DNA from 4 places in the Agrobacterium larrymoorei genome. Region 3 is predicted to be linked to each of the others. Evidence: riboswitches for the same ligand, from Rfam matches in the RefSeq annotation. Region 3 holds a riboswitch; each other region holds the start of a gene.
What was found. Region 3 has a riboswitch for cobalamin ahead of CFBP5473_RS11205 (CbtB domain-containing protein). Riboswitches for the same ligand answer to the same signal wherever they lie in the genome.
Positions count from the first base shown of each region.

Region 1: linked by a shared signal. The riboswitch ahead of CFBP5473_RS18865 (ABC transporter substrate-binding protein) and the one ahead of CFBP5473_RS11205 (CbtB domain-containing protein) in region 3 are both predicted to bind cobalamin.
Region 2: linked by a shared signal. The riboswitch ahead of CFBP5473_RS01360 (DUF1636 family protein) and the one ahead of CFBP5473_RS11205 (CbtB domain-containing protein) in region 3 are both predicted to bind cobalamin.
Region 4: linked by a shared signal. The riboswitch ahead of nrdH (glutaredoxin-like protein NrdH) and the one ahead of CFBP5473_RS11205 (CbtB domain-containing protein) in region 3 are both predicted to bind cobalamin.

Region 1 is NZ_CP039692.1:983,279-987,577, forward strand. Features, by position in the region: gene CFBP5473_RS18860 (FecCD family ABC transporter permease) at 1-816, opposite strand, end outside; gene CFBP5473_RS18865 (ABC transporter substrate-binding protein) at 821-1,846, opposite strand; cobalamin riboswitch at 2,042-2,261, opposite strand; gene CFBP5473_RS18870 (glucose/quinate/shikimate family membrane-bound PQQ-dependent dehydrogenase) at 2,400-4,299, opposite strand, start outside.
Region 2 is NZ_CP039691.1:283,863-288,161, reverse strand. Features, by position in the region: gene cobN (cobaltochelatase subunit CobN) at 1-205, opposite strand, end outside; gene cobW (cobalamin biosynthesis protein CobW) at 212-1,249, opposite strand; gene CFBP5473_RS01360 (DUF1636 family protein) at 1,243-1,668, opposite strand; cobalamin riboswitch at 1,780-1,990, opposite strand; gene cobO (cob(I)yrinic acid a,c-diamide adenosyltransferase) at 2,098-2,715, shown strand; gene CFBP5473_RS01350 (cobyric acid synthase) at 2,719-4,176, shown strand; gene cbiB (adenosylcobinamide-phosphate synthase CbiB) at 4,163-4,299, opposite strand, start outside.
Region 3 is NZ_CP039691.1:2,311,015-2,315,313, forward strand. Features, by position in the region: gene CFBP5473_RS11185 (GNAT family N-acetyltransferase) at 89-577, shown strand; gene CFBP5473_RS11190 (type 1 glutamine amidotransferase family protein) at 605-1,177, shown strand; gene CFBP5473_RS11195 (hypothetical protein) at 1,174-1,497, opposite strand; gene CFBP5473_RS11200 (CbtA family protein) at 1,499-2,206, opposite strand; gene CFBP5473_RS11205 (CbtB domain-containing protein) at 2,221-2,403, opposite strand; cobalamin riboswitch at 2,548-2,762, opposite strand; gene CFBP5473_RS11210 (methyl-accepting chemotaxis protein) at 2,865-4,299, opposite strand, start outside.
Region 4 is NZ_CP039692.1:59,431-63,729, reverse strand. Features, by position in the region: gene CFBP5473_RS14670 (TonB-dependent siderophore receptor) at 1-1,757, shown strand, start outside; cobalamin riboswitch at 1,902-2,121, shown strand; gene nrdH (glutaredoxin-like protein NrdH) at 2,366-2,590, shown strand; gene nrdI (class Ib ribonucleoside-diphosphate reductase assembly flavoprotein NrdI) at 2,600-3,013, shown strand; gene nrdE (class 1b ribonucleoside-diphosphate reductase subunit alpha) at 2,983-4,299, shown strand, end outside.

The sequences.
Region 1 (4,299 bases), on a different replicon from region 3:
CGGAATGACCAGACCGATAAAGCCGATGGACCCGACGATGCTGACCATGACAGCTGTCATCAGCGCCGAGATACCCGTCAGCACCACATAGACGCGCCGGACCGGAATGCCGAGCGACGCGGCGGATTCAGCGCCGAAGGTGAAGGCGTCCAAAGCGCGGGCATGCCAGAGACAGACGACAAGGCCAAGGATCGCAACCGGCAGCGCCAGCGAGACATCCGGCCAGCGGACGCCGGAAAGATTGCCGAGCAGCCAGAACATGATACCGCGTGCCTGTTCCGCATTGGCCGACTTGGTGACGATGAAGGACGTCAGCGCGTTGAACAGCTGCGACCCCGCAACGCCTGCCAGAATGATCGCGCTATTGCCGCTTCCGGCCCGCAGCGCCAGCAATGTGACGAGGGCGAAGGCAACAAGTGCGCCCAGAAAAGCACCGAGCGGCATGGTAAGCATGCCCGCGCCGAAACCAAGAATGGCAACACCGACTGCGCCCGTCGAAGCTCCAGCGGAAATGCCCAGAATATAAGGATCTGCCAGCGGATTGCGCAGCAGCGATTGCAGCACGACGCCAGAAAGCGCCAGGGCCGCCCCGCAACAGGCGGCAACCACGGCCCGGCTTAACCGGTAGTTCCAGACGATACCCTCATCGATGGCGTCCAGCGGATAACCCGCATGCCACAGGCGGTTGGCCACCGTTTTGGCGACGACATCCATGGGAATGGATGTCTCGCCAATCGATGCGCCAAGCCACAGCGCCAGCAAGAGGCACCCGGCCGCAATGGCGGCGGCACGGGCATAGATTAAAGGAACCGACATCGGCTTACTTCGTCAGGCCGAGCTGAACGACCTGATCCGCCAGCACTTCGATGCCTTCGATCGTGCGGATCGTCGGATTCATGGCCTGCGCATCCATCACCACGATGTGGTTCTGTTTGACGGCGGGCATCAGGCTAGCAACTGGATCCTCTTTCAGAAATTTCTGTTTCACGGCAGCGTCGTCAGCCGGATAGCGGCGACGGTCCATTTTGCCAGCAACGATGATGGTCGGCTGCGACTTCGCAATGGTTTCCCAGCCCACGGTCGGCCATTCCTCATCGCTGTCGATGACGTTTTTGATACCAAGCGCCGACATGATGTAGCCCGGCGCACCATTCTTGCCCGCGACATAGGGATCGATATCCAGTTCGGCGCTGGAGAACCAGAAGACGGCGGACAGCTTGCCATCGACCGAGGCAATCTTTTGCCTTGCTGCTTCTTCGCGGGATTTCAGATCGGCAATCAGCTTCTCGCCGCGATCCTGCACATTGAAGATTTGCGCAAGTTCGGAGATTTCCTGATAGATCTGGTCCATCGTAAATACGGAGTGACGCACGCCATCACCACCGCCGGAATTGTCCTTGCCCGTGCAATCCGAAGGGGACGTATAGACCGGAATGCCAAGTTCCTCAAACTGCTCCGGCTTGGCCACCACGCCTTCCGAACCGACATGCCACTGGAACTGCGCAGTTACCAGATCGGGCTTCTCGGCAAGCACGCTTTCGAAGCTCGGATCATTATCCGCCAATCGCGTTACCTTGGCATTGGCCTCCTCATAGCCTTTGATGACCGGGCCGATCCAGACGGCGGTTCCCACCACCTTGTCTGCCAGCCCGAGCATATAGAGGATTTCCGTCGTGCTCTGGCCGATGGAGACCGTGCGCTCTGGAGCGTGGGTAAAGGTTACGTCCCTTCCACAATTCTTCAGCGTCAATGGATAGCTGGTTTCCGCAGCCTGCGCGGATGTAGCTGCCATCGAAAGTGCAGCCATGGCTGCTGCAAAGATGGCGCGGCTTAAGTTAATTGTCATGTTCCGATAGTCCCCGAAATCGCCAGCTGCGCGTTACAGCGCAAAGCCGTCATGTGAAGGTGAATGAACATCCATTCCGCAGCCACACGCGAAGGACCGTTTTGAAACCGGAAAAAGAGCAGATTGAATATGGCGCCGGGTGGCGCAAACAACGATCATGACGTCTCCTGTTCAGGGCATCCCCGCCCGTGACATTGGAATGAACTCTCGACGGCAGGTCTCCTGGCTCACGGATGATCGTCTTGCCCGCCTTCCCACGATTATTCGCAGTGGCCTGACGCAAGTATGCGTCACGAGTGCTCGACAATCCGCTTACAGTTGCGGGGGCAGCCACGGCATTGAAGCAATGCCTCTCACCGTGTTCCCTATTATTCCTTGCGATCTCTCGCTTGGAACCGTCGCGGACCAGATAGAACTATTTGGCTTCCGCCGTCAAGCACCGATTTGTAATGTTATTACATATCAAACACAATAAACTTATCATTCTGAAAATAAAGAAAATGGCCGGAGAATCCGGCCATTTCTGAAATATTCAAATGAACGTCGTCAGCGTTCAAGGAAGCTTGTAGGCAATCACGTAATCGCCCGGCTTCGTGCCGACGGACCCGTGCCCGCCAGCGACTATGACGACATATTGTTTTCCGTCATCGAGCGCATAGGTCATGGGCGTTGCTTGCCCACCTGCCGGCAGTCTGGCCTCCCAAAGCTGCTTGCCGCTCGTCAGATCATAGGCACGAAGGTAATCGTCTACTGCCGCGCCAAGGAAGGCCACGCCGCCCTTGGTGATCATCGGGCCGCCGATCCCGGGAACACCGACCTTGAAGGGAAGCGGTAGCGGTGTCATGTCGCGGACCGTGCCGTTCTTATGCTTGTAGGCAATCTTGCCGGTTCTGAGATCGGCACCCGCCACATAGCCCCATGGCGGCGCCTGGCATGGAATGCCGATGGGGCTGAGGAACGGACCCATCAATACGCCGTATGGCGCGCCGTCGTTACGGTTCAGACCCTGCTCGCTACCCTTTTCATCCTGTCCCTTCTGGGGAATTTGGGCGCGTGGAACGAGCTGCGAGGTGAAGGCCAGATAGGTCGGCATGCCGAACATGACCTGACGTTCAGGATCTACCGCAACGCTACCCCAGTTGAAGGTACCGAAGTTACCCGGGTAAACGAGAGTGCCATTCAGCGATGGCGGCGTGTAACGGCCTTTATAGTTCAGTTGATGGAACTTGATGCGGCAAGCCAGCTGGTCGAACATGGAGACGCCCCACATGTTCTTTTCCTGAAGCGGCTCCGGCTTGAAGCTCAAGGCAGAGGTCGGCTGCGTCGGCGCGCTGAAGTCTTCAGGGATGGCGCCACTTGGAGCAGGCTCTTCCGTCACGGCCAGGATAGGATCGCCGTTCCGCCGGTCCAGCACATAGATATCGCCCTGCTTCGTCGGGCCAACGAGTGCCGGCACGGTCTGGCCATCCGGCTTGGTGATGTCCAGCAGGACAGGCTGTGCCGGTACGTCCATATCCCAAAGGTCGTGATGGACGAATTGCTTCACCCAGCGATCCTGCCCGGTATTCACATCCAGAGCTACGATGGACGAGGAATATTTCTCTACATTCTCGCTCCGACCCATGCCGAGCTGGTCAGGAACTTGATTTCCCAGAGGGATGTAGACGAGCCCAAGCGCTTCATCGACACTAAAAACGGACCAGCTGTTGGGAGAGTTGGTCGTATAGGTCTGACCCGGCTGAAGCGGTTGGGTCTGGGTAGGGTTTCCGGAATCCCAGTTCCACAGCAGTTCGCCGCTGTTCACATCGAAGGCGCGGATGACACCGGACTGTTCCTGGGTGGAGTAGTTGTCATTGACGGCACCGCCGATAATGATCTTGTTGCCGACGATGGCTGGCGGAGAGGTGGAGTAGTAATAGCCAGCAGGATTGTACTGCATGCCGACTTCGAGATGCAGCGTCCCCTGATCCGCGAAAGAGGTGCAGACCTGACCCGTTCCGGCGTCGAGCGCAATCAGACGTGCGTCGGAGGTTGGAAGATAGACGCGGGCAGCGCATTGCGAACCCGCCTGGGCGGTGGGCTCGGCGTAATAGGTAACACCGCGGCATGTCTGGTGCTGACGGTCGGGATTGAGACCCACATTCGGATCGTATTTCCACTTTTCCTTGCCAGTCGCCGCATCCACGGCGATAGCCCAGTTATGCGGCGTGCAGAGGTACAGCGTGTTACCGACCTTCAGCGGCGTGACCTGATAGGTCGTCTCGCCCACATCTTGCGGCAGCTTCACGTCGCCGGTCTGATAGCGCCATGCCTCTTTCAGCTCACCGACATTTTCAGTGTTGATCTGCGTCAGCGGAGAATAGCGCTGGCCGTAAGACGTGCGGCCATATTGGTGCCATTCATTATCCGGCACCGGGTTGCCATAGGATGGGGAATTGTTGACTATCTCGGTG
Region 2 (4,299 bases), 940 kb from region 3:
AGAGATCGACGGACATGGGGTGACGAAGTTCAGAAAGGTTTGCCGAACTCAGCGATACCACACCATCCTCTGGCCAAACTCTCCGCAAACCCGCGAGGTCGCTGGAGGAAAAGGAGAGCACCACCACATCCGCCCGCGGCTGGTTGAGATCAACCGGCTCTATCAGGTCATCCAGAGACGAAGATGTGGTGGCGAGGATATGCATGGATAATCAGGCCGCCAGCATCTGTTCGATTTTTTCGCGGTTGATGCCCTTCTCACCGATCACAACGAGAGCAGAACGGCGCACTTCACCGGCGGCCCAAGGGCGGTCGAAATAATGGTTGACGCGCGAACCGACCGCCTGAACCTGCAAGCGCATCGGCTTTGCCGAAACCTCAACAAAGCCCTTGATGCGCAGAACATTTTCAGCAGCAGCCGTTTCCGCGATGCGTGCGGCCAGCGCTTCCGGATCGGACACGGCACCGAGCTCCACGACGAAGCTGTCGAACTCGTCGTGATCGTGATCTTCTTCGTCATCGTGATGCGTGTGGCGGTTTTCGATGTCGTTTTCGACAGCAAGACCAAGCCCGATCAGGACAGCCGGGTCGATGGCACCATTGGAGGCAACGACGATCTTTGCGGCCTTCGGAAGATGCTCGCCAATATGCGCCTTGGCACGCTCAAGACCATCGGCATCCAGGAGATCGCCCTTGGTGAGCACGATGAGATCGGCGCAGGCGATCTGGTCTTCGAAGACTTCCTCGACCGGATCATCGTGATCGAGCGCTTCGTCATTGGCGCGCTGGGCAGCGAGTGCCTCCAGATCGTGGGAAACCATGCCCTCGGCAAGGGCTGCACCATCCGCCACGGCAACCACGGCATCGACCGTAACGCGGCTGTTGATTGCGGGCCATTGGAAGGCCTGCACCAGAGGCTTAGGCAGGGCAAGACCGGAGGTCTCGATAAGAATGTGCTCGACCTTCGGCTGACGACTCAGAATCTGCTCGATGGCGGGCTGGAAATCATCCGCAACGGTGCAGCAGATGCAGCCATTGGCCAGTTCCACGATGTTTTCTTCCGGGCAACTTTCGATGCCGCAGCCTTTGAGGATTTCACCATCGATGCCGACATCGCCGAACTCGTTGACGATGATGGCCAGACGCTTGCCATCCAGCTTTTCCAGAAGGCCGCGCAGCAGGGTGGTCTTTCCCGCGCCTAAAAAGCCGGTAACGATGGTGCAGGGAACGCGGTCTAGCGTGGTCATGATCTCTCCTCGGTAAAATTCAATGGGGGTATGCGCGCGACCATGCCGCGCTTCAAACTATCGGGACGGCCACGCCATGGCATGAGGCCGTCGGCGGAACCTGCGAGCAGCTTTGCACCGGAAATCAAATCCTCGGCATTGTCGGGCGTCAGCCCGCCGAACACGTAGGACCAGCCGTCGGCGCTGCGCATCGCCGCACTCGCACCGCGCTTGCAATTGGCAAGGCAATTGACGCTGCGAACTTCGACGTGGCTTTGCGCACCAAGATGAACTGTCGCTTCCGCCAGCAGCGCGCCCGGACGCGGTTCGGCATTCGGATCGGCCTCATCACGGCAACTGCGGCACACGTAGACGACCACGCCGGAAACGGTGCCTGCGTCTGCTCGTTCAGTCTTTTGAGAAGATGTCGCTGTAATATCCAAACCTGAGTCCGCGCCTTTAAACCAAACAGGGGTGCGGATGCCGAAGACGGTGCGCGGAAGGCGCGAACCAGCATTCGACCGAACCGACTGACCGGAGCACCCCGCCCGACAGACGTTTTTCCTGAAACGGCAGGTCTCCTGGCTCGCGGCTTGAAATGACCGCCCTTGCACCGCCTTCCCGGAGATTCATCCAGTGGCTTAACAGTGCGGGCTCACCGCTTACAGTTGCGGGGGCAGCCACGGATTGACCCGGATGGGCGGAACCGTGTTCCCTCTTAGCTTTTCCCGTTGCCGGAAAAAGACCGTCAGTGCCTTACCCTTACGGCCAAGCGGCTTTGGGGTCAATGTGTTAATGCCGCATTGCCGCGAGGGTCGATTCGACTATAGTCGCCGCTTCGAAAAGCATCTGGCCCGAGAGGAAGCGACATCATGACACGCGATATCAGCGATAGCGAAGCCGCGCGCCACCGCGAAAAAATGGTGAACCGTAAAACGGTGCAGGATGCGGAAGTCGCTGAAAAGACCATCGAAAAAGGTCTGCTGATGATCAACACCGGTCCCGGCAAGGGCAAGTCCACGGCGGCTTTCGGCCTCGCCCTGCGCATGCTCGGCACCGGCAGAAGGGTCGGCGTCGTGCAATTCATCAAGGGCGCGTGGTCCACTGGCGAGCAGCAGGCTCTGACGCTCTTCGGAGACAAAGTGGAATGGCGCACCATGGGCGAAGGTTTCACGTGGGACACTCAGGACCTCAAGCGCGATGTCGCCGCTGCGGGCAAAGCCTGGGAGGAGGCGAAGACTTTGATGGCGGATGAAAGCATCGGCCTTCTCGTCCTGGACGAGCTGAACATCGCCCTGCGCTACGATTATCTTTCCCTGGATGATGTCGTCGCAACGCTCTCCGCCCGTCGCCCCGATCTCCACGTCATCGTCACCGGGCGCAACGCCAAGCAGCCCTTGATCGATGCCGCCGATATGGTGACGGAAATGACGCTGGTGAAGCACCATTTCAAGGCAGGCGTCAAAGCGCAATCCGGCATCGAGTTCTGATCCATGGTCGCCAAATCCATCATGTTTCAGGGGACCGGCTCGGATGTCGGCAAGTCACTGATGGTGGCGGGTCTGGCGCGCGCCTTTATCAAGCGCGGGCTTTCGGTGCTGCCTTTCAAGCCGCAGAACATGTCCAACAATGCCGCCGTTACCGCCGATGGCGGAGAGATTGGGCGGGCGCAGGCATTGCAGGCGCGCGCAGCAGGCGTTCCGCTTTCCGTGCACATGAACCCAGTGCTGCTGAAGCCGCAAAGCGAAACAGGCGCGCAGGTGGTGGTGCAAGGCAAGGTGCTGGGCAACGCCAAGGCGGCTGATTACCAGCATATGAAAGCCGGGCTGATGCCCCGTGTACTGGAAAGTTTCGAGCATCTGAGAGCCAATGCCGACCTTGTGCTGATCGAGGGCGCGGGCAGTGCGTCTGAGGTTAACCTGCGCGCCAACGACATAGCAAATATGGGCTTTGCCCGCGCTGCGAACGCGCCCGTCATCCTGATTGGCGACATCGACCGGGGAGGGGTGATCGCCAGTCTCGTCGGCACAAAGGCAGTGGTGGATGCCGCCGATGCAGAGATGATCAAGGGCTTCATCGTCAACCGTTTTCGCGGCGATCCAGCATTGTTCGATGAAGGCATGCGGATCATAGCCGACCATACCGGCTGGCAGTCCATCGGTCTGCTGCCGCATTTTGCCGAGGCATCCCAGCTGCCCGCAGAAGACGCGTTGGGATTGGCGTCATCAAATCAGGCAAAACCGGATGCGAAAATCCGCATAGCGGTGCCGATCCTGCCGCACATCTCCAATTTCGATGACCTCGACCCACTGGATATGGAGCCGGATATCGAACTCACCCGTGTGCGTCCGGGCCAAGCCATTCCCGGCAATTGTGCACTGGTGCTGCTTTGCGGATCCAAGGCAACGATTGCGGATTTGGCCGTCCTCAGACAGGCTGGTTTCGACATCGATATCAAGGCGCATATGCGGCGTGGCGGCTATGTCCTTGGCCTATGTGGCGGGTATCAGATGCTTGGGAAAACCATCTCGGACCCGCAAGGCATAGAGGGTGCGCCGACCAGCGTAGAGGGTCTAGGCCTTCTCGATATCGATACGGTTCTGGCTCGAGACAAGAGGCTCGTATCGATAACGGGCCGCAGCTTCGATGGGCACGCCTTCTCCGGCTATGAGATGCATGTCGGCGTAACACACGGCGCCGACTGCCAACGTCCCTTTGCGACCATCGGCAATCATGTCGACGGAGCCATCTCACCGGATGGTCGCGTTTTCGGCACTTATATCCATGGCCTGTTTTCCGATGACCTTCAACGCAGCGCCTGGCTCAAAAGACTCGGCGGGCAAGCCTCGACGCTGAACTACGAAGCACAGGTGGACGCGGTTCTGGATCGGTTGGCCGAACATATGGAGCGCCATCTGGATCTCGATGCGCTTCTCGCTATAGCCCGATAATGAGCGCGAGTGCGCCGAAGACGCCAATCAGCAGACCATCGGCAACCCGTGCCAGCTTCAGCGCCTGTCGAATATCGGCAGCGCTTAAATCCCGCCGTCCTCCTTCCCCCATGAACCGCGCCT
Region 3 (4,299 bases):
ATCAGTTTGTCAACAAGCCGCCGTCAGGCGGCTTTGTTGTTTTCAAACGTCCTGACGGCAAAAGACCAGAACCCGAAGGACCGCAGAAATGACCGAAGACAGCCTTCTGACCTTACCGAGACCGCCCGTCGTGACCATTCGTGGTGCGCGCAAGACCGATCTGCCTGAACTCAACGAGATGATCACGCTTTTGGCGGCTCATCATGGTGATGCGGCGGCGATTACGCCGGAAAAGCTGGAGCGTGATCTCTTCGCGCAAATCCCCTGGATCACAGCACTTGTTGCAGAAGCCGATGGCGAGTTGATCGGCTACGCGATCCTCGTGCCGCTCTACCGTGCGCAGGAAGGTCGTCGCGGTATGGAACTGCATCACCTCTTCGTGCGGGATGGGCATCGCGGCCACGGCACTGGCCAGCATCTGGTTTCCCGTGCGCGTGACGTGGCGAAGCGTTGCGGCTGTGATTTCCTGTCCGTTGGTGCTGCCACCGGCAATTTCGCCGCACATAAGTTCTACGAAAACATGGATTTCGTACCGCGCCCGGTCACCGGCATGCGCTTCATGCAGGCGCTTTCCTGAGACACGCACAGACGTTCGGAGGATGACATGACGCGTATCGCCATAGCGCTGACAGAGGAATTTGCCGACTGGGAGCCCGCTCTGCTGGCTGCCGCCGCACGCGGTTATCTGGGCGTGGAGATCGTCACTGCATCGCCCGATGGCAAGCCCTTGACGTCCATGGGTGGGCTGAAGGTGATGCCGGACACGGCCTATGAAGCGCTCGACCCCGACGATATCGATGCGCTCGTCATTCCCGGCGGATTGAGCTGGGAAAAAGGTGCTGCGCCCGATTTTACCGATCTGGTCCATCGGTTTCGCGCGCAGGACCGCGTTGTGGCGGGTATTTGTGCGGCGGCGAGCGCGCTTGCGGGAACGGGCGTCCTGAACCATGCGGCACATACCGGCAACTCGCTCGCCTCGCATCAGCGATACGAGATGTACGAGGGTGCCGGGCTTTATCGCGACCAGCCACAGGCCGTCAGCGACAAGGGTATCGTTACCGCGCCGGGGAATTCTCCGGTCACGTTTGCTGCCGAAGTCCTGAAGGCGCTGGACCTGTGGGGGCCGGAAGCCGAAGCGGAGATTTCGGTGTTTTCCGCCGAGCATCTCAAGCCTTAACGATCCAGAACACGGCAGCGGCGCGCTGGTCCTTTCGCGCTTTCTGCCGAACTGGCTCGCCGCACATCACGGCTGTTGATGTGCAGGCTGTGGTTCTTTGGGATGTTCATCAGGTCGATCTTGCTGCGCGCAGCAGCGAGGAATGATGCTTGATTTCCATGAAAATAATCCAGGCAACGCTCTTTCGACGGCGTTTCCGGCAGAAGCGCCTTGAAGGCCAGGCGGTGCATGGCGCAGGCTGCGCCATGGCCGGGGACGGGGAAACGCAGACAATCGAGCTCATCGCTCCACTCGGCTGCGCTCCCCTCGCCCTCTATCATTTCACTTGACCAATTCGAAGCGCTTGAGGAACAGACCGCTGAGCGAACCGAGGATCAGCCAGAAGACGAAGCTGGTAACCGTTGCGACGACGACGAAGCGGCGTTCGAGCGGCAGGGGCGCCAGCGCATGTTCCCCCTCAGGCGGCAGGGGTGCGCCGACGATGTGCGGCGCGACGATGAGCAGGACCGCAAGCAGGATGGCCCATGGCTCCGTGCGCCGGAAGGCAAGCAGCGCGATGCCGCCTGCCGTTGCTGCAACGGTTGCGAGCCACCAGATTTGACGGGCGTTGAGATCGGCAGCCGGGCTGCCCGGCAATTCAGGCGGAAGGCCGATCATGGGTGCCAGCATCACGGCTGCAAAGCCGGAAAGCCCCCAGAACAGCCCTTCGCGCCAGCCGCCCTGCGCACCGCGCAGCGAGATCAGCCCGGTCAGCACCAGCGCATAACCGATTGCGGTCAAGACGTTGGCGGCAATCGTATAGGCGTTACGCTCGAAACCATCGGCAGGTGCCCAGGCTTCCTCGTCATGGTGGTGGTCCGCGGGCGTGCCAGCCGCATGGGTGTGCCCGGCATCACCACCGGCGCTCTCGAATGTTTCCGCCTGAAGGATGAGCGGTGTGGTGCCGATGGCCTGCATGGCGCTCGTCGCAAGGCCCGCAATCAGCCCGACAAGCACGGCAGTAAAGACGATGTTTCTGAAAAACGGCATGGTTCCCCTCCCCCTCAATGGCACGGGAAGGCGTTGGCGTGGCGCGTATCATGCGCCGCATTGTGCATGGCTTCCACATGCGAGAAGCCAACGAAACCGACGATGAACAGGCCAAGCGCAATAGCGCTTAAGCCCTGCAATATCTTGGATGTGCTGGTGGAAATGGCGCTTGAGGCCGTATTTTGATGGATAGACATAGTGACCCTCTCCTTTGAGCGGCGGCCTGCATGGCGCAGCGCGCGCGCTTTCAACATTCACCACGGGGAAAAGATAAACAGGGTTCTCAGGGCGGATAGAGCCGACCTGCCAACCGTGCTCTTCCGGACACCCCGCCGGCATTGACGACACTTACAGCGATGGCAGGTCTCCTGGCTCACGGGTCGTCACCTTGAAAACACCTTCCCGATCCGGGTTTGCCGGATCAGTGGTCATTGTTTTCAGGCTCTCCGCTCACAGTTGCGGGGGCAGCCACGAATGAGAGCGAATGCTCGCTCCTATCGTATTCCCTTTTCACTTTCCGGGCGAACCCGGAAAGACCATCACACGTCTGTTATCAGGCAGTGGTTGTGGAGAGTCAATTCTCGTCATCACGCTTGACCCGATTTTCGGTATCAGGCGTAACGTGAGCGTTTCCACATTGAATGGAAACGCTCAACCATCAGAAGGATTGCCAGCCACTATTGGCGGTCTTCAGCGATGCGGCTGGTTGAGGGCGAGACATGGCAGCAGCCGTTTGGCGCAGGGCAGAGGCCTGTGCCGAAGCCCGGCCCGTGCCCCCGTCTTCCAACTGGAACCGTTCTACCAGGGAGCGAAGCTTTGCAGCCTCCTGCGCAAGGGTGCTGGAGGCGGCGGTGGATTGTTCCACCATGGCTGCATTCTGCTGGGTCGTCTGGTCCATGGCGTTGACGGCGGTGTTGATTTCCACAAGCCCTGTGGATTGCTCCCGCGCCGAAATGGCGATGGATTCCATATGGCCGTTCACTTCAACGATAAAGGCACCGATGGTCTTCAGGGCATCGCCAGTATCGCGCACCAACCGCACGCCGCTTTCCACCTCGGTAGAGGAGTTCTGGATCAAGCTTTTGATTTCCTTGGCTGCCTGAGCGGAACGCTGAGCGAGTTCCCGCACTTCCTGTGCCACGACAGCAAAGCCTTTTCCAGCCTCACCAGCACGGGCGGCTTCCACGCCAGCGTTCAGCGCCAGCAAGTTGGTCTGGAAGGCAATCTCATCTATGACGCCGATGATATTGGAAATCTGCTGCGAAGACTGCTCGATCTTGCGCATCGCTTCTTCTGCCTGTGAAACGACCTGTGCGGACTTGACAGCAGAGCTGTTGGCCTGGCTCGTAACGCTTCGCGCTTCTTCCGTGCGTTTGGAGGAATTGCTGACATTGGCAACGATCTGGTCGAGAGCCGCTGCGGTTTCTTCCAGCGAGGCGGCCTGCTGTTCGGTCCGGCGGGACAAATCGTCCGCACCGGCTGCAATTTCCCGCGTGCCATCGTCCATCGTTGAAATCGACTGCGAGATGTCCTTCAGCGTATCCCCAAGCTGGCGGACGGACTGGTTGAAATCATGCCGCAACGCTTCGAAATCCGGTGCGAAAGCTTCGTTGAGCTGGAAGGCGAGATCCCCTTCCGCAAGCCGCTTCAGCCCGGCAGCAAGGCCGGATGTGGCAATGCGCAAGCGTTCTGCCGCGTCGGCCTCTGCTTTTTCCTGCGTTGCAATCCGGTCGGCTTCGGCACGGTTACGGTTTTCCTCGGCCTCCGTTTCCAGGCGCCTGTTGGTGAGTGCTGCCTGACGGAAGATTTCAACCGCGCCAGCCATTTCGCCAATCTCGTCAGCGCGGCCAGAATAGGGAATGGCGGAAGCCGCATCGCCCTCGGCAAGCCGCTTCATCGAGCCGGTGATTTGACTGATGGGCTTTGTTACGCCCTGCAGAACGAAGCCAACGGACGCAACGACGATCAGCGCCACAAAGCCAAGCGTCAACGTGGCAATGGTGAAAGTCGTGTCGTAAGCAGCGGCACTCAAGGCGTAGCTGGAATCAGAGCCGGAATTGTTGAGCGCGATGATCTGATCGAGCTGAGTGCCG
Region 4 (4,299 bases), on a different replicon from region 3:
CTATTCTGACTAACGGATTGAAAACGGCTATCCCGCGTTCGTTCAATGCCATGACGGATCGCGTCGAAGTCCTGAAAGGTCCATCCTCCACCCTCTATGGCATTCTCGATCCCGGCGGCATGGTCAACGTTGTGACGAAGAGGCCGGAAGATACGTTTTCAGGCGAAGTCTATGGCAACCTTTCAAGCTTTGGCGGCGGCACGACAGGCGTTGATGTTACCGGCCCAATCGAAAGCACGGACCTCTCCTATCGCCTGATCGGTGAATATAAGGATGTCGACTACTGGCGCAACTTCGGAGAAACGAAGCATTGGCTGCTCTCTCCGTCCCTGAAATGGACCGGCGAAGATACTGAGATTACCGCGACCTACATGCATGAGGATTACAGCGTGCCTTTCGACCGTGGGACGATCTTCGACACCACCACGGGCCGCGCCGTGAATGTGAACCGCAAGATCCGCTTCGACGAGCCCTATAATATCACAGATGGAAAGTCCGACCTCTTCCAAGTTGAGATCGACCATGAGCTTTCGGATAACTGGAAGCTCGGAATCGATTACAGCTATAGCCGCAATGTCTATTCAGACAATCAGGCGCGTGTAACAGGTTATAACGCCGTCACCGGCGTGGTTACGAGAAGAGCGGACGCGACAAATTATTCCACCATATACAACCACGCGCTGCGTGCCGATCTGACCGGAGATGTCGAGATAGGTGGAATGCAGCATGATCTGCTGATAGGCGCATCCTACGATTACAGTGATACGTTGCGCACGGATATGCTTCGTTGCGGAAACAATACAAATTTCAATATGTATAATCCGGTCTACGGCAACCTGCCTGAGTGCACGACTGTTTCCGCATCCGACAGCGACCAGACTGAAAAACTATCCACGGCGTCCGTTTACGTGCAGGATTCCGTTCACCTCAATGACCAATGGATCGTTGTCGGTGGCCTGCGATATCAATATTACGATCTGCTGGCAGGCAAAGGACGACCGTTTAAGGACAACACCGATAGCTTTGGTGATGCTCTCGTTCCCAATGCTGGAATCGTCTACAAGCTCACCTCGGATGTCTCGCTCTACTTGAACGCTGCCAAAACATTCAGGCCACAGTCTTCCATTGCAAGCGCATATGGCAATCTGAAACCGGAAGAGGGGATTTCCTATGAGATCGGCTCGAAATTCGAGCTTCCCGCCGGACTGACTGCTAACGTCGCCCTTTACAGTTCAGATAAGGAAAACGTCGCATACAATGCAATTGAAGGTAGTGCGACTGTCCTCAAAACGGCTGGGCTTGTCCGCGCTCGCGGTATCGAAATGGATGTCGCAGGGTCGCTGACATCCGATATCGATATCATCGCAAGCTACGCCTATACGGATGCAGAGGTCAAAGAGGGGGAGAACGCTGGCAAACGCCCCGTCAACGTAGCTCGCCACACTGGTTCATTGTCATTGGCGTATGACATGGGTGAAATTGGCTCATCTGGTAATACGCTAAAAATTGGCGCCGGTATCCGCGCGGTTGGCGACAGAGCCGGGATCAACGACAACTCATACGATCTGCCAGGCTACGCAGTTGTTGATGCTTTCGCCGCCTATACCTTTGCACTAGAACGGCCGATTACCCTCCAGCTCAATCTTAAAAATATTCTCGATCGAACCTATTATACCTCTTCGATCGGAAGCACAGCCTTCGGAAACCAGATCGGAGAGCCTTTCAATGCGACGTTGACAGCGCGGCTAAAGTTTTAGAAGGACGTCAACTGGTCAGAGACCAGATCCGTCGGTTCATATCACTGTTGATTGCACTGAGAGCGGATACGGTTCCCATAACTTTATTCTCATCGATTTTGTCAGCAGTGTATCATATCCATTGACTGAAATTTCATTTCGCATACTATATCTAGTGTTCGAGGTTCTTCCGATTCGCGTCGGGAGCTAAGACGGGAATACGGTGCGTGATGTCCATTCTGGACAAACCAATGCCGGAGCTGCCCCCGCAACTGTAAGCGGCGAGCATCCTCTCAAACTGCCACTGATGCCGAAAGGTCTTGGGAAGGCGAGACGGATGCAGCGACCCGCAAGCCAGGAGACCTGCCTCAAACGAATACGTCCACGGGCGGGGTGTCCGACGGTCGCGTTTGCGTGCGGGATGATCCTGCGCGTGCCGCTTCCCCTGATCCCCGCATCAACCACTTCGGGGTGAAGTCAATGTCGCGTCATTCTAGTCAGTATCCGCGTGAATAACGGGCGGTAACGCCCGTCGCCGATTTCGGCTGCCATACATTCCTGAATTTCCGCACGGGCGTTCATCACGCCCGATCAATATCGCACGCCTACTAAATCTCACGAGGATCATCATGACAGTTACCGTTTACAGCAAGCCAGCCTGCGTCCAGTGCACAGCCACCACCCGCGCTCTTGATCGTCAGGGCATCAATTACACCGTCGTGGATGTTTCCGAAAACATCGCTGCGTATGATCTGGTTCAGGGACTTGGCTATCGTCAGGTTCCTGTCGTGGTTGCTGGCGAGACCCATTGGGCAGGCTTTCGTCCGGATATGATCAGCACTCTTGCGGCCTGAGCCAGAGCAATGGGCCAGATCGTCTATTTCTCCAGCCGGTCGGAAAATACCCATCGCTTTGTGGCACGACTGGGGATGAGTGCGCGGCGCATTCCTCTCAGTTCTTCCGAAAGCCTTCAGGTCGAAACCCCCTATGTTCTGATCCTTCCCACCTACAGCGGCGAAGGCGGAAAAGGGGCCGTTCCAAAGCAGGTGATCCGCTTCCTCAATGATGCGGAAAACCGCGCAAACATCCGTGGCGTGATCGCTGCGGGCAACAGCAATTTCGGGGCGAGCTACGGGATCGCCGGCGACGTCATCTCCCAGAAATGCCAGGTGCCTTACCTCTACAGGTTCGAACTTCTCGGCACTGAGGACGACGTCGCGAACGTCAAACACGGATTGGAACGATTTTGGACGCGACCACTTTCGAAAAGCCTTTGAAGACATCGGAATCCGAACTGGATTTCCATGCCCTCAACGCGATGCTGAACCTCTATGACGAGCAAGGCAAAATCCAGCTCGACAAGGACCGCCTGGCGGCAAAGCAGTATTTTCTGCAGCACGTCAACCAGAATACGGTGTTCTTCCATAACCTGCGCGAGAAGCTCGACTACCTCGTCACGGAGGGGTACTACGAGCGTGAGGTTCTGGACCAATATTCCTTCAATTTCGTTCGGGATTTGTTTGACGCCGCCTACGCCCGGAAATTCCGGTTTCCGACCTTCCTCGGCGCTTTCAAATACTACACTAGCTACACGCTGAAGACCTTCGACGGCAAACGCTATCTGGAACGCTACGAAGACCGTGTCTGCATGGTTGCCCTGACGCTGGCCCAGGGAAGCGAAACGCTCGCGCTGGCCCTCATGGATGAGATCATCTCCGGTCGTTTCCAGCCCGCGACACCGACGTTCCTCAATGCCGGGAAGAAGCAGCGCGGCGAGCTCGTCTCTTGCTTCCTGCTGCGCATGGAAGACAACATGGAGTCGATTGCCCGCGGCATTAACTCCGCCCTTCAGCTTTCCAAGCGTGGCGGTGGTGTTGCGCTTTCGCTGACGAATATCCGCGAGGCGGGTGCGCCGATCAAGCAAATCGAGAACCAGTCATCCGGCATCATTCCCGTGATGAAGCTGCTTGAAGACAGCTTTTCCTACGCCAACCAGCTTGGTGCGCGTCAGGGTGCAGGTGCCGTCTACCTCAACGCCCATCATCCCGACATCATGCGCTTCCTGGATACCAAGCGGGAGAACGCCGACGAGAAGATCAGGATCAAGACGCTGTCGCTTGGCGTTGTCGTGCCCGACATCACCTTCGAACTGGCGAAGAACAACGAGGACATGTACCTGTTCTCGCCCTACGACATCGAGCGCGTCTATGGCGTCCCGTTCACTGAGATTTCCGTGACCGAAAAGTACCGGGAGATGGTCGCGGATTCCCGGATCAAGAAGAAGAAGATCAAGGCCCGCGACTTCTTCCAGGTGATCGCCGAGATACAGTTCGAGAGCGGCTATCCCTACATCATGTTCGAGGACACGGTGAACCGGGCGAACCCGATTGCAGGACGCGTTTCCATGAGCAATCTCTGCTCGGAAATCCTGCAGGTCAGCGATGCCAGCGAATATAACGACGACCTGTCCTATAAGGTCATGGGCAAGGACATCTCCTGCAATCTCGGCTCGCTGAACATTGCCGCGACGATGGACAGCGCCGATTTCGGCAAGACGATCGAG